DNA from 3 places in the Exiguobacterium sp. SL-10 genome. Region 3 is predicted to be linked to each of the others. Evidence: riboswitches for the same ligand, from Rfam matches in the RefSeq annotation. Region 3 holds a riboswitch; each other region holds the start of a gene.
What was found. Region 3 has a riboswitch for S-adenosylmethionine ahead of metK (methionine adenosyltransferase). Riboswitches for the same ligand answer to the same signal wherever they lie in the genome.
Positions count from the first base shown of each region.

Region 1: it holds a riboswitch for S-adenosylmethionine, as region 3 does, so the genes downstream of both, msrA (peptide-methionine (S)-S-oxide reductase MsrA) here and metK (methionine adenosyltransferase) in region 3, are expected to answer to the same signal.
Region 2: it holds a riboswitch for S-adenosylmethionine, as region 3 does, so the genes downstream of both, EVJ33_RS07375 (2,3-diketo-5-methylthiopentyl-1-phosphate enolase) here and metK (methionine adenosyltransferase) in region 3, are expected to answer to the same signal.

Region 1 covers NZ_SJUP01000003.1:169,021-172,299, forward strand. Annotated here, with positions in the region: gene rlmN (dual-specificity RNA methyltransferase RlmN) at 1-9, opposite strand, end outside; gene EVJ33_RS05485 (amidase family protein) at 79-1,482, opposite strand; gene EVJ33_RS15510 (hypothetical protein) at 1,594-1,755, shown strand; SAM riboswitch class I at 1,800-1,900, shown strand; gene msrA (peptide-methionine (S)-S-oxide reductase MsrA) at 1,964-2,488, shown strand; gene EVJ33_RS05495 (hypothetical protein) at 2,606-3,067, opposite strand; gene EVJ33_RS05500 (GRP family sugar transporter) at 3,248-3,279, opposite strand, start outside.
Region 2 covers NZ_SJUP01000005.1:56,761-60,039, forward strand. Annotated here, with positions in the region: gene mtnK (S-methyl-5-thioribose kinase) at 1-918, opposite strand, end outside; SAM riboswitch class I at 1,000-1,102, opposite strand; SAM riboswitch class I at 1,308-1,409, shown strand; gene EVJ33_RS07375 (2,3-diketo-5-methylthiopentyl-1-phosphate enolase) at 1,480-2,637, shown strand; gene EVJ33_RS07380 (2-hydroxy-3-keto-5-methylthiopentenyl-1-phosphate phosphatase) at 2,634-3,279, shown strand, end outside.
Region 3 covers NZ_SJUP01000009.1:43,079-46,357, forward strand. Annotated here, with positions in the region: gene pckA (phosphoenolpyruvate carboxykinase (ATP)) at 1-1,159, opposite strand, end outside; SAM riboswitch class I at 1,475-1,594, shown strand; gene metK (methionine adenosyltransferase) at 1,725-2,933, shown strand; gene EVJ33_RS10900 (hypothetical protein) at 2,973-3,279, opposite strand, start outside.

The sequences.
Region 1 (3,279 bases), on a different contig from region 3:
TGGTTTCATTGCTATCTGTCCTTTCTTCAATCCGCATACGTACCATTGTAGCGGACGTGGACGACCGGTGCAACGTTCTTATAACGGTGGGACGGGACGTGTCACTTGTTGCTCGAACGCAAAGGCGATTCGGATCAAGTCACGTTCGGCATAACTCGTCCCCGTGAACGACAAGCCGAACGGAGCCCCGCTCGCTTTCAATCGAAACGGGATCGTGATGGTCGGATGCCCGGCTTTTGCAGCCATGTCATAGTTCAAATCGTGAGGCAAGACGAGTCCGTGCAACTGCTGCTCATTCAATAGGCGGTCGAGTCCGTCCGTTTTGGCGTCACGTACGTCATCGAGCCGGCGCGTCAAATAAGCCGGCTCGATGAGACGTCCCGACAGTTGTTCCGCTTTCTCGAACGTCTTTTGTCCATGCGGGATCGTCTCAGGATGCTTGTTGTTCCAGTCAATCAAATCAGACAACGTCTCGTATAGGAGCGTCGTCGTGGCGAGGTACGCCTCGATTCCGAGTTTGAACTCGTGGTACAGAATATCGCCTTGGTCGAGCGTGTCATGGGCGGGCAGTTCGACTTCGACCAGTTCAATGCCGCTCTGCTTCAACAGCTCGACCGCCTCACCGTATAAGGATTGCTCTTCTTCCGATAAGTCTGCTTTGACAATCCCGACACGCATCCCGACCGCTTGGCGCACGTCGAGGCACGTCCGATACGGCGGGCCGGCCGGGAGGTTTAGTGTCGACGGGTCCGATGGGTCTTCCCCGACCATCGCTTCAAGTGCACGTACCGCGTCTTCGAGAGTGCGTGCCATCGGTCCCGCCGTGTCTTGCGACCGCGAGATCGGGATGATTCCACTCCGGCTGATGAGGCCGACGGTCGGTTTGATGCCGACGATACCGTTGTGCACGCTCGGATGGATGATCGAGCCGCTCGTCTCGCTACCGACGGCGAGCAGTGTCAAGTTCGCTGCGACCGCTGACGCCGAACCTGAACTCGACCCTCCGACATTGAGCTTGTCACCATACGGATTGAGCGTCTGGCCACCAACCCCGCTCCACCCGTTCGGCATGCCTTCTGTCAAAAAGTTGGCCCATTCGGACAAGTTTGCTTTTCCGAGGATGATGGCCCCGTTGTCACGAAGGAGACGGACGAGGTGCGCGTCCTTTCCAGCGAAGTGATTTTCGAGCGCCACGGCCCCGGCCGTCGTCTTCATGAGTCCGGCTGTTTCGATATTGTCTTTAATCAAGACAGGAATGCCGAGTAGCGGCAAGCGTAGCCCGCGACGATACGCCCTGTCAGCCGACTCGGCCTCGAACAAGGCGTCCGGGTTCACTTGGATGACCGCCTTCAGTTTGTCGTTCAACTGGGCAATCCTTGTCAAATAGAAAGCAGTCACGTCACGGGCTGTGAACGTCCCTTCTTTATAGCCGTGATGGGCTGATTCGATATCAAGTTCCATAAAATCGTATGTGTCAGTCATGATGATTCCTCCTTTGGTCAATGGATGATATTCTCTAAAGACGTCCCGATTCCTGTTTTTCATCGCCAATGAATGTATAAGTTGATACACTGAAAGAAAAAGGAGGTAACCATGACCCGTTCTTATATGCTCGTCTTACTCGCCGTCTTCGCCTTGTTCTTTTTACAACTGTACGCCCGGGAAGAGGCTTATTCGACGCCCGCCTCGATCGTACTCGTCATCCTGATTCTCGGTGCCACCTTGTTCCAACTTCGACGCAAGCCAAACCGTTGACGCCGCTTCAAATCTGATGGTATGATGCTGTCACGAACTACATATCGATATCTTGAGTGAACGAGAGACCTGGCTCTATGACTTCACAGCAACCTGCTTCGGCAAGGTGCTACTACCAGCAAGGCGTTTGCCTTGGCCGATATGACGAAGCGCTCATGTCGATGACATGGGCGCTTTTTTTTGGAAATTGATTGAGGGGGATGTAAAAATGGAAAAAGCAACATTCGCAGGCGGTTGTTTTTGGTGCATGGTGACGCCGTTCGAGGAACAACCTGGTATCGAATCGATCGTATCAGGCTATACGGGTGGTCACGTCGACGACCCGACGTATGAACAAGTGAAGACGGGGACGACCGGTCATTATGAGGTCGTCGAGATCACGTTCGACCCGACGCTGTTCGCATACGAGCGCCTGCTCGAACTATATTGGATTCAGACCGACCCGACCGATGACGGCGGCCAGTTCCAAGACCGTGGCAGCCAGTATGCGCCAGCCATCTTCTATCATACGGAAGAACAACGCGTGAAAGCAGAACAGAGTCGCGACGCGCTCGCGGCGAGTGGACGTTTCAAACAGCCGATCGTCACGAAAATCTTACCGGCCGACACGTTTTATCCGGCCGAGGAATACCATCAAGACTTCCATAAGAAGAATCCGAAACATTATAAGGAAGATCGGGCTATTTCAGGACGCGATGAATTTATTGATGTGGCGTGGGCGGAAAAGGTTTAACTCATATAATTTAAAATGAAAAGATGCGGCCATCTTGATTTGGTCGCGTCTTTTCATTTATTCCAGCATTAACAATAGATGATTCTTAGCTCTCTTATAAGCCTTTAGTATACTAATTTACTTCCAGTTCTCTAACGCCCAACCTTCTGTGATTCGCTTGACTAATAGCGGATAACTCCAAGTATCCCAGGGAGATAATTGGATTTGTTCTTCTGTTAACTCATAGACTTCATGGTTATACCAAGTGGAATAATCTACGATATGCCACCCCACAAGATTCCCCTCGTTATCTGTTATCTCTGTTCTAAATTTATGAGGGATTTTAAAATCCTGAGGTATGTCATAGTTCGAAATGGCTTCAATGATCTTGTGTCTTATAGCCGGTTTGAGTGGGCAATGCAATAGATACGCTTCTTTCTCCGCGACTATTTCTTTAAGGTTTTTTGGAGTTTTTTCATATACCCCTGGCAATATTCTAACTAACTCGCCTATCGTTTTATCTTCGTGAACGTATTGAAGATAAGCCTCTCCGTTAGGTGTGTTAATCTTAAACACATCGCCGATTTGTATTCTTGCCATCTTGATCACGTCCTATTCTTAAATGAATTCACTTTTATGATTCATAGTATGTTTATTCCAACTTTATTCCCCCCTTACTTCTCACTTTTCCAATCATTATATATAAAAGGCCGTAGTCCGGTTCGACTAAAAAAGAACCAAGTCGCATCAAGCGACCTGGTCCATCTTTAACGAATTCATTCAGCTCTTCGCAATCCCGAGCATAAACCCGG
Region 2 (3,279 bases), on a different contig from region 3:
ACCAATCGTGTTGAATGGCTCGACGGCGCGCTCAAAGTTGGCCCGGAACGTCTTCTCAAACGTCTCCCACACCGTCAAGACGTCCGTGAAACGCTCGAAGCGCTTAAGTGGGTCATGGAATGTCGATAGCGTCAAATGAGCGACGATTTGCCCGATATCGAAACCGAACGGTCCGTAAAACGCGAACTCCGGATCGATAATCTTCGTCTCTTGTTGGGTCGCAAAGATGCTACCCGTATGTAAGTCTCCATGCAGGAGTGCCTCATGTTTTGTGACAAAGCCGACTTTCAGTTTCGTCACCTCGACTTTGAGCGCCTGGTCTTCCCAAAGTCGCTCGACGTCGTCTCGTAGTGCCGCTTCGATATTATTCGACTCCGCGTCTTTGAACGGATCGGTGAAGATGAGTTTCTCGGTGATGTCACACAGTTCCGGGTTATAATAGTCACGTTCAATCCGCTTCTTCGCGATCGGTCCGGCCGCGTAATCCGACGTCGCGAACAGCGTCTCGCCTAAAAATTCACCAACATGGCGGGCCAGTTCAGGATACGTTTTCCCTTCCAAATAGCCTGTCCGAACGATATCAAAATCTGACAGATCCTCTAAAATCGTGTAGGCGAGCGTGCGGTCACTACCAAGCACGATTGGCACGAAACGAGGGACGACGTTGGCGAATTCGCGCAACGCCAACTGCTCAATCCACGCCCGTTCAAGTGTGAGCGGCCAACTTTCACCGACGACTTTCGCATACGGGAGCGCCTGTTTGACGACGAGACTCGTTTCGCCTTGTCGGATGCGGAACACGAGGTTCAAATTGCCGTCCCCGATCTCTTCGCAATGCGTGATGCCTCCGTCTTCGATTAACCCCAACGTTTTCACATGCTCGACGACGGTCTGTTCTGTAAATGGTTGATATGACATGATGTTTTCCCCTTCCTGTACGTTGCCCACAAAAAAAGCCCCTTTCTCCGCGAGAAAGAGGCACAGCCAAATTGGTTGTTCCTCTCATCTGTCAGACATTCGTCTGGTGGATGTAGCACCGTGCCTAGTGGTCGGTTGCTGCGGCGTCATCGGGCCAATTCCCTCTGCCAACTCGCGATAAGAGTGGTTTATTCGATTCGGTGAACTTATGTGATGAATATTACGGACTCGACGTCACGATTGTCAACGTCATTTTCCCGACAAAACTCCGTCTTTTTTTGTGCATATATGGAAACAACTTCCCAAAATATTTTTTTTGGAAAAAAAGGAATTGACGACATGGCGATTCTGTGCAAAAATTCAATTAAATTTCACAACTTCAAATCACATTCTTATCAAGAGCAGACGGAGGGACGAGCCCGATGATGTCGCAGCAACCGACCAGAGATGGCACGGTGCTAATTCTTGCAGCGAAAGCTGAGAGATAAGAGTTCATTTTTTATGATGACCTCTTGCCTCGGCATGGGGTCATTTTTTGTTTGCCTGGAAGGAGGAACTTTTTTGAGTATCACTGCTACATATGAAATCAAACGAACGGACGCGGTTGCGGCCGTCGCTGACAAAATCGCCCTCGAGCTGACCGTCGGCACATGGACGGAGCTGCCTCACTTAGAGCAAGAGCAGTTACAGGCGTACCGTGGTGAGGTCGTCTCGACATCTCATACAGACACAACGAGCCGCTTCACGATCCGCTATCCGTTACATAATGTCAGCCCTGACTTCTCATCCATCTTGACGACGACGTTCGGGAAACTGTCCCTCGACGATTCGATTCGGTTAATCGACTTGACGTTGCCCGAGACGCTCGCTCCCGATTTCAAGGGCGCTAAATTCGGTGTCGACGGGATTCGCGAGTTACTCGGTGTCCATGATCGTCCGCTCGTCATGAGCATCTTCAAAGGCGTCATCGGGCGAGATCTCGCGTTTCTCGAGCAGCAACTCCGCGTTCAATTCGCCGGTGGGATTGATATCGTCAAAGACGACGAGATTTTATACGACAACCCGCTCACCCCGTCGCTCGAACGGGCCCGGATTGGAGCGGACGTCATTCAAGCCCACTTCGAGACGACCGGGAAGCGTGTCCTCTACGCCATCACGTTGAGCGGCCCGGTGTTCGGTCTGCGTGACCAGGCGCGTCGACTCATCGAGGCGGGTGCGACAGCACTCCTGTTCAACGTCTATACGTACGGTCTCGACACATTGCGCGAACTCGCGAACGACCCAGACATCCGCGTGCCGATTTTGGCGCATCCGGCCTTTGCCGGCGCCTTGACCGGTTCAATCCGTCATTCGCTCTTGCTCGGTAAACTCCCTCGCCTCGCCGGTGCCGATTTGACGCTCTTCCCGTCTCCGTACGGCTCGCTCGCGACACCGCGTGACGAGGCGTTCGCGATTCGTGACAAGAGCGCCGAACCGCATTGGTCGAAACCGATTTTACCGGTCCCGTCAGCCGGGATTCATCCGGGACTCGTCAAAGACATCATCCGTGATTTCGGAACGAATGTCGTCATCAACGCCGGCGGTGGCATTCACGGTCACCCGGACGGTGCAGCCGCCGGGGCTCGCGCTTTCCGGCAAGCAATCGACCACGTCCTCGGTCAAACTGAGGGACAGTCGGACGAACTCGATACCGCGTTGAAGGCATGGGCACAACGATGACGGTCCATATTCTCTGCGACTTCGACGGGACGATCACAGCGGAAGACAATATCATTGCCTTAATGAAGGCGTTCGCCCCGCCCGATTGGGTCGAGTTGAAAGATGCGGTCCTTGAGCAGCGGATGTCGATTCGCTCCGGGGTCGGGCAAATGTTCGCATTGCTCCCGAGTACGGACGCCGAGACGTATCGCGACTATTTGTTGAATCGTATCACCGTGCGTCAAGGATTTCCGGACTTACTCGCACAAGTGGAAGCACACGGCTGGAAGTTTGACGTCGTCAGCGGCGGGATGGACTTTTTCGTCCATCCGATCTTAGACGGTCACGTCGACCCAGAACACATTTACTGTAACGTTGCCGACTTCTCCGCTGAGACGGTCACCGTCGCTTGGCCGCACGCTTGCGACGAGCACTGTACGAACGATTGCGGCTGCTGCAAACCGACGATTGCCCGTCGCATCGTCAATCCCGCTGACCGCTTGATCGTGATTGGTGACTCGGTGACCGACTTCGAGGTCGCGAAGCGTGCCGACTTTGTCTACGCCCGGGGCCAACTCATCACACTCTGTGAGGCAGAAGGGATCGCTTACGCCCCGTTCGAGACGTTTGACGACATCACTCATCATCTGCAGGAGGTGGCCG
Region 3 (3,279 bases):
TCGAGAACGTCGCTTGTGGTTCAGTGACACCGCGCTCCGTACCGGCGAGCTTCGATGTATAACCCGATAAGAAGTGATACATCGCCTGCTCCTTCGTCAATTTGCTGATTGGAGGCAACACCCCGTATGCGTCAGCCGTCAAGAAGACGATCGTGTTCGGATGCCCGGCCCGTGAAGGAAGCATCGCATTATCGATGAATTGAATCGGATAGGCGGCCCGTGTGTTTTCGGTGAGCGAGATGTTCTTGTAGTCCGGCGCGCGAGACTCGTCTAAAACGACGTTCTCAATCAACGAGCCGAATCGGATGGCATCATAGATTTGTGGCTCGTTCTCACGCGACAAGTTGATTGTCTTCGCGTAGCAACCGCCTTCGATATTGAAGACGCCGTCTGGAGACCAGCCGTGTTCGTCGTCGCCGATCAAATGTCGCTCTGTATCGGCCGATAACGTCGTCTTTCCGGTACCAGATAGTCCGAAGAAGAGAGCCGTCTCACCGGCGTCCGATACGTTCGCCGAGCAGTGCATCGATAAGACATGCTGCTCTGGTAACAGGAAGTTCATGACCGAGAAAATCGACTTCTTAATTTCGCCGCCGTATTCTGTTCCCCCGATCAGAATGGTCCGCTTGGCGAATGAGACGAGAATGAACGTTTCTGAGTTCGTCCCGTCGACGACCGGGTCGGCCTTATAGCTCGGTGCATAGATGACCGTGAACGGCTCGAAGGCACCTTGTGTCGGCCATTCGCGCAAGAACAATTGTTTCGCGAACAAGTTGTGCCATGCGTATTCCGTGATGGCCCGGACCGGAAGCGTGTAATGCTCGTCTGCCCCGGCAGACGCCTCGAGATAATAAAGTTTTTCTTTCGTCTCGAGATGTGTGAGCACTTTATCGAGTAGTGCGGTGAACTTCTCTTCCGCGATCGGTTGGTTGACCGGACCCCAGTCCACTAAATGATTGCTGACTTCATCTTGCACGACGAATTTGTCTTTCGGTGACCGTCCTGTGAATTTACCTGTACTGACCGATAAAGCCCCGTCTTTCGTCAGTACGCCTTCCCCGTTGCGAATGGCTTCTTCCACCAGTTCTGGAACCGTTAAGTTCCGCTTCATGTCGGCACCTTTAATTAATTCTTCGATTTTCAGGAGCGTTGTCGCCATCCTGAATCCCACCTTTCCCCTAAATAGATGTGGATGAAATCCGCATACTTCCGCGTTTAATTAGTATGACGTTTTTTATTATATGTGACATACTAATCAAAAACAAGCATTTTTTACCCCTTAAAGTAAGCGCTTTCTTACATTGTCATTCTAACATATTCTGTACCAGGTCATAGTACAAAAACAAAAACCGTCAAAAAAATGTTTGATATTTCACAAACATAACTAATGGACGTACATGAAAAGTTTGACGAATTCGGTCGATACGCTTGACAGAACGGGGTGTCATTTATATGATGGTCTTCGTAACGGATACTCTTATTCTGAGCGGTGGAGGGAACAAGGCCCTACGAAGCCCAGCAACCGTCCGATTTGTCATTGTTATTCGGAAAAGGTGCTATCCTGAAGCGAAGCGCAAGCTTCGAACGATAAGAGGGTAAGGAAGAACGATTCAACCTTTCCCATTGAACATGGCGAAAGGTTTTTTTCATTACCGTCCCAAAGCAACGCGTAAGGGGAACGAGTACCGTCCACACATCACCCTTATTATAGGAGGTTTTTCGAAATGGCAAACTTGAACCGTCGACTTTTCACTTCGGAGTCCGTCACGGAAGGACATCCGGATAAAATTTGTGACCAAATCTCAGATGCGATTTTGGATGCAATTTTAGCTGAAGATCCAAACGCCCGCGTTGCGGCTGAGACATCTGTCACAACAGGTCTCGTGCTCGTAGCGGGTGAGATCACAACATCAACTTACGTGGATATCCCGAAAGTTGTTCGTGAAACAGTTCGTGAGATCGGCTACACACGTGCGAAATATGGTTTCGATGCAGAGACTTGTGCGGTCCTCACATCGATTGACGAGCAATCAGTAGACATCGCCCAAGGTGTCGACCAAGCGCTCGAAGCTCGTGAAGGACACATGACTGAAGAAGAAATCGATGCGATCGGTGCTGGTGACCAAGGTCTCATGTTCGGTTACGCAACAAAAGAGACACCTGAACTCATGCCGCTCCCGATTTCACTCGCTCACAAATTGTCGCGCCGTTTGGCAGAAGTTCGTAAAAACGGAACGCTCGCTTACCTTCGCCCTGATGGGAAGACACAAGTAACAGTCGAATACGACGAAGCGAACAACCCGGTTCGCATCGACACGATCGTCATCTCGACACAACACGCCGAAGACATCACGCTCGAGCAAATCCAAGCTGATTTGAAAGAGCACGTCATCGATGCGGTCATCCCGGCTGAACTCATCGACGCAGACACGAAATACTTCATCAACCCGACTGGCCGCTTCGTTATCGGTGGACCACAAGGGGATGCAGGCCTTACAGGACGTAAAATCATCGTCGATACGTACGGTGGTTACGCTCGCCATGGCGGCGGTGCGTTCTCTGGTAAAGATCCAACCAAAGTTGACCGTTCAGCGGCATATGCAGCTCGTTACGTAGCCAAAAACCTCGTTGCAGCGGGACTTGCTGATAAAGCAGAAGTACAACTCGCTTACGCGATCGGCGTTGCCCACCCGGTATCGATTGCGGTCGACACGTTCGGCACAGGTAAATTGAGCGAGACTGAGCTCGTCGAACTCGTTCGCGAGAACTTCGACCTTCGTCCGGCCGGCATCATCAAGATGCTCGACCTTCGTCGCCCAATCTACAAGCAAACAGCAGCTTACGGCCACTTCGGTCGTACGGACGTTGAACTCCCATGGGAGCAAACGGACAAAGCGGCAGTGCTTGAAGAAGGCGCGAAACGCTTCGCATAAGACAGTAGAAACGACCTTTCTCAGCGAAAGGTCGTTTTTTTATGCTCGTGGTTTATTGTCATTTGATGATTCGCTATTATTTGACGAGGTTTCTTGACCGAGCGCCGTATCTTTCGCTTCGACGACTTTCTCACCGATGTCTTGTAAATCGGCCTTCGCTTCTTGCGCCGTTCCGACGACTTTGTTCACGTCTTCTTTGACGGTATCAACTTCACCAGCGACTTTTTCATAGACGTTTTGGACGTCAGTGGCAACTTCTTGGATGATTCCAGAAGCCGATTTCACTTGGTCGATGACTTGTGAGGCTTTTCCGGCCGGGTCTTGTTTGACCGTATCGACGAGACCG